DNA from 2 places in the Pseudarthrobacter sp. As-47 genome. Region 1 is predicted to be linked to the other one. Evidence: predicted binding sites of a transcription regulator. Region 1 holds the regulator's gene; the other holds the start of a gene.
What was found. Region 1 encodes HspR, which represses chaperone genes until heat shock. Its sites were predicted from a motif close to AAGTTGAGTCNNNNNGACTCAACTT; they were not measured.
Positions count from the first base shown of each region.

Region 2: clpB (ATP-dependent chaperone ClpB) is a predicted target of HspR. The motif match lies at 1,335-1,359, and genes of this name have one in related genera.

Region 1 covers NZ_CM177088.1:4,171,522-4,173,969, reverse strand. The annotation lists gene AC4BCK_RS19360 (nucleotide exchange factor GrpE) at 1-9, shown strand, start outside; gene AC4BCK_RS19355 (DnaJ C-terminal domain-containing protein) at 88-1,059, shown strand; gene AC4BCK_RS19350 (heat shock protein transcriptional repressor HspR) at 1,075-1,500, shown strand; gene AC4BCK_RS19345 (hypothetical protein) at 1,684-2,070, shown strand; gene AC4BCK_RS19340 (arsenate-mycothiol transferase ArsC) at 2,123-2,448, opposite strand, start outside.
Region 2 covers NZ_CM177088.1:3,998,247-4,000,694, forward strand. The annotation lists gene clpB (ATP-dependent chaperone ClpB) at 1-1,304, opposite strand, end outside; gene AC4BCK_RS18545 (sulfate/molybdate ABC transporter ATP-binding protein) at 1,509-2,448, opposite strand, start outside.

The sequences.
Region 1 (2,448 bases):
CCTGCGTAGCATTACCTTCGGTGGTTGAGCCGGCCGATTTCCGGTTGGCTCAACCACCGACTCATAACTTTTTGAAAGGAAACGCCATTGGCTAGCCAGGATTGGGTGGACAAGGACTTTTACGCGATCCTTGGTATCGCCAAGGACGCTTCCGACGCCGACATCAAGAAGGCATACCGGAAGCTCGCCAGACAGCACCACCCGGACACCAACGCGGGGAATGCTGCTTCGGAGAAGAAGTTCAAGGACATCTCCGAGGCCTATTCCGTGCTCTCGGATCCCGATGAGCGCCAGCAGTATGACGCCATCCGGGCCATGGGCAGCGGCGCACGGTTCGCCCCCGGCGGCGCCGGGGCTGGCAGCGCCGGGTTCGAGGACATGTTCGGTGGCCTGTTCACGGGCAACACCGGCCGGCACGCGGGCGGGTTCAACCCCTCCGCGGGCGGCATCCCGCCGGAGTTCGCTGACCTGTTCGGCGGCGGCTTCGGCCAGACCGGATTCCAGCGCACCCCGCAGAAGGGTGCGGACCGCACAGCCTCCACAAGCATTTCCTTCGCCGGTGCCATCCGCGGCACCACCATCGGCCTGCGGGAACCCAGCGGCGAAGTGATCGACGTCCGCGTGCCCGCCGGCATCAAGGACGGCCAGAAGGTCCGCGTCCGGGGGAAGGGCCAGCCCGGTGCCGCCGGCTACGGAGACCTGGTGGTGTCCGTCGCCGTCCAGCCGCATGCGTTCTACACGCGCGACGGCGACAACCTCCGCATCCACGTCCCCGTCACCTTCCCCGAGGCTGCTTTGGGAGCGGACATCGAGGTGCCCACCATCGACGGCGAAAAGGTGCGGGTCCGTGTGCCGGCCGGTACGCCGTCGGGCCGCACCCTGCGGGTCAAAGGCAAAGGCGTGAAGACGTCCAAGGGAACCGGCGACCTGCTGGTGACCATCGACGTCGCCGTTCCCAAGAACCTGAACAAGGAAGCCGAAGCCGCGGTCAAGGCGTTTGCCGAAGCCACGGCCGGAGCCGATGTCCGTGAGGGCCTGGCCGCCAAGGCCCGGTTGTAGCAGGGGAGGTGTGCTGTGGACGTCAGTGCTGACCAGCCTATCTTCGTGATCTCGGTCGCGGCTGAACTCGCGGACATGCACCCCCAGACGCTCCGGCAGTACGACCGCCTGGGCATCGTCTCGCCCAGCCGCGCTCCAGGGAAGTCCCGCCGCTACTCGCAGCGGGACATCAACATGCTCCGTGAGGTCCAGCGGTTGTCCCAGGAGGGCGTATCGCTGGAGGGGATCAAACGGATCCTGGAGCTGGAGAACCAGGTGGCAGCCCTGCAGAGCAGGGTTTCGGAACTGACCGAGGAACTTGGCCGGCGCCGGCAGCCACTGGACGCCCGGATCTTCGCAGCGGGCGCTGCGGGCGACGTGGTGAGCCTGGCGCGTGGCCAGCGTCCGCGCCCGCGGTCGCAGGCCGTGGTGCTGTGGCGGCCGCGTGCCATCGGCAGGTAAGTACCACCCCACGGGTACGGGCGGGAATTAGAGTACCCACTACTCGTGACCACCGGAGCCCCCGGAAACTTCAATGGAACCACTGCTGGATCAGCAGCAGTGTTCCAAAGTTTCTGGGGGTTTTTCCATGTGTGGTTTCGATTCTTGCCGCCCTGCATTTGAGGGGCACCGATGAGCCCGGGGATGGAGTCGGTGGCAGCGTTCAGCGGCTCGCTTCCCGGCCAGATGCTGCTGGCCATCGGACAGACGGTGGTGGTGGTGTGTGTCTGCTTTGACATGGTGCGCGCACTGTCCGTCCCCAGGTCCCACCGGCGCTACCTGGCCAGCACGGTCTTCCGTACCCTCGCGATTCCGTCCATCATCGTCAACGGGCTGACGGTTCTCATCGCCCTGGTGCTGTGGTCCTGGATCGACGTGGTCATGGGCATGTTCGTGCTGGTGGCCATCATCTTCCGCCTGCACCACGACAAGGACGAGGACAACTGGTGGAAGGGCAAGGGCAAGAAGCTGGCCCGCTGGGCACGCCGCCAGTTCGCCGGACGGACCGCCGCCGCCCCTGCGATGGGGTAGCGCGGAAGGCTGCAGCGGCTCGGGCCCCTGTGCGGCGGGCGAAGTCCTGTTCCTAGCCGGCTGTCAGCTCTTCATAGAGCTTCCGGACGCGCGACGTGATGTCGTCGCGCACCAGGCGCATGCGCTCCATCCCCTCGATGCCGCGCTCCGAGGGCTCGTCGGTTTCCCACACTTCGAAACGCGTTCCCTCCCGTGGCTCCAGTTTCGCTTCCGTCCCCAGCACGATCACCGCGTCCACGGCTTCCAGGACGTCCCCGGTAACAGGCTTGGGGTGTTCGCCGCTGATGTCGATGCCCAGCTCGGTGAGCGACTCCACGGCCTGGGGGTTCAGGGACTTTCCCGGTTTGGTGCCGGCCGAGTACACGGTGACCCTCCCGT
Region 2 (2,448 bases), 170 kb from region 1:
TCCTTTTCGTCCTGGAGGGCCAGCTCCTCCATGGTGAGCCGGTCCACCAGCCGCTGCAGCTGGTCAATTTCCTCGGGCGCCGAGTCGATCTCCATGCGGAGCCTTGACGCGGCCTCGTCCACCAGGTCGATCGCCTTGTCCGGCAGCTGCCGGCCCGAAATGTAGCGGTTGGAGAGCGTGGCGGCAGCCACCAGCGCGGCATCCGCGATGGTCACCTTGTGGTGCGCCTCGTAGCGCTCCTTCAGGCCGCGGAGGATGCCGATGGTGTCCTCCACGCTCGGCTCGCCCACGTACACCTGCTGGAACCTGCGCTCCAGCGCCGGGTCCTTTTCGATGTTCTCCCGGTACTCGTCCAGGGTGGTGGCACCGATCAGCCGCAGTTCGCCGCGGGCCAGCATGGGCTTGAGCATGTTGCCGGCATCCATGGATGAGTCGCCGGTGGCGCCGGCGCCCACCACGGTGTGGATCTCGTCAATGAACGTGACGATCTGGCCCTCGGAGTTCTTGATTTCCTCCAGGACGGCCTTGAGCCGCTCCTCGAACTCGCCGCGGTACTTGGCGCCCGCCACCATGGACGCCAGGTCCAGGGCGATGAGGGTCTTGCCGCGCAGGCTTTCCGGCACGTCCCCGGCGACGATGCGCTGGGCCAGGCCCTCCACCACGGCGGTCTTGCCGACGCCGGGCTCACCGATGATCACGGGGTTGTTCTTGGTGCGGCGGCTCAGGACCTGGACGATCCTGCGGATTTCGGCGTCCCGGCCGATCACGGGATCAAGCTTGCCGGAGCGGGCCATGGCGGTCAGGTCCGTGCCGAACTTTTCCAAGGACTGGAAGGTGTTCTCCGGATCCGGGCTGGTGACCTTCCCGTCGCCGCGGACACCCGGCAGGGCGGCGAGCAGCGCTTCGTGGGAGGCACCGGCGTCGCGCAGCAGGCGCGCCGCGGCGTCGTTGCCGGCCGAGAGTCCCAGGAGGAGGACCTCGGTGGAGACGAAGGTATCGCCGAGCCGGTCCGCTTCCTCCTTGGCGTTCTGGATGGCCTGCAGCGCGGGGCGGGAGAGCTGCGCCTGCTGGCTGGATCCGCCGGAGGTGGCAGGGAGCGCCTTGATGGCGCTGCTCGCCTGGACACTGACGGAGTCCGGGTCCGCACCCGTGGCGCGGAGCAGCGCCACGGCGACGCCTTCGCGCTGGTCCATGAGCGCCTTGAGCAGGTGGGCCGGCTCAACCTGGGGATTTCCGGCCGTGGAGGCGTTCATGGCCGCAGCCGAGAGAGCCTCCTGGCTCTTGGTGGTGAATTTGACGTCCAAAGAGAACTCCTTCCGGGGGCAGTTTTTATTAACTTGAGTCTACTACGCTCAACTTTGGTTTGTTGCCGTTCCTGACAAGTGTTTGCCTACAGCGAAACAGCTCTACGCGGCCGGCGACAGGGGCGACAGACCCTATTTCAGCGGGCGGGTGCTTCGCCCCGCAGCGGACAGTCCCGCTGCAGGACATCCCCGCAGCTGACAGCCCTACAGCGGGTAGACGGACACTGCTGCGGCCTTGACCACAAGGTGCACCGTCATCCCCGGGACCAGCCCGAGGTCCGCCAAGGCGGCCGGGGTGATGTCAGCCGCCAGCCCGCCGCCCCGCACGCGGATCTGGTCCCCATGAGGTTCCAGGTCCGTAATGGCCACCGCGAAGGAGTTCCGGGGGCTGCCGTGCGCGTCGGTGAGGAATACAGAAACGGCCGACGGCGGGAACACGGCCACCGCGGGACGGCCGGCGGGGACGGGGTCCTCGCTGTGGCCGGCAATATGCCCGCGGGCGGCCAGGATGCCGTCACCGGCGGAGGTTCCCACCACAAAGTTGAGTCCCGCCAGCCCGGCGGCGAACGCGCTGCGCGGCTTGTGCAGGACCTCCCGGGTGGGGCCTTCCTCCGCAATCCGGCCGTTCTCCAGGATGACCACCCTGTCGGCGAGCATCAGTGCGTCCAGGACGTCATGCGTGATGATGAGGGCTGGCCGGTCCGCGAGGACGCGCTTGAGCAGGCGCCGGAGCAGCGGGGCGGAATGGATGTCCAGGGCCGCCATCGGTTCGTCCAGGAGGAGGAGTCCTGGATCCGCGGCGAGAGCCCGGGCCACGGCCACACGCTGCGCCTGCCCGCCGGACAGTTCGGCAGGACGGCGGGCCGCAAGGTCCCCGGCTTCAACATCGTCCAGCCAGCGCACCGCCTGCTGCATTGCCTGGCGCCTCGGAGTCCCCGCGCTCCGCGGCCCGAATGCCACGTTGTCAGCCGCAGTGAGATGAGGAAAGAGCAGCGGCTCCTGGGCCAGCAGCGCCGTCCCGCGGTGGTGGGGGGCGGTCCACCGCTTCTGTCCTTCCTCCAGGTGGAACAGGATCCGGCCGTTCAGCTCGGCCCGTCCCCCGTCCGGCCGCACAAGCCCGGCGATGACCGAGAGCAGGGTGGAC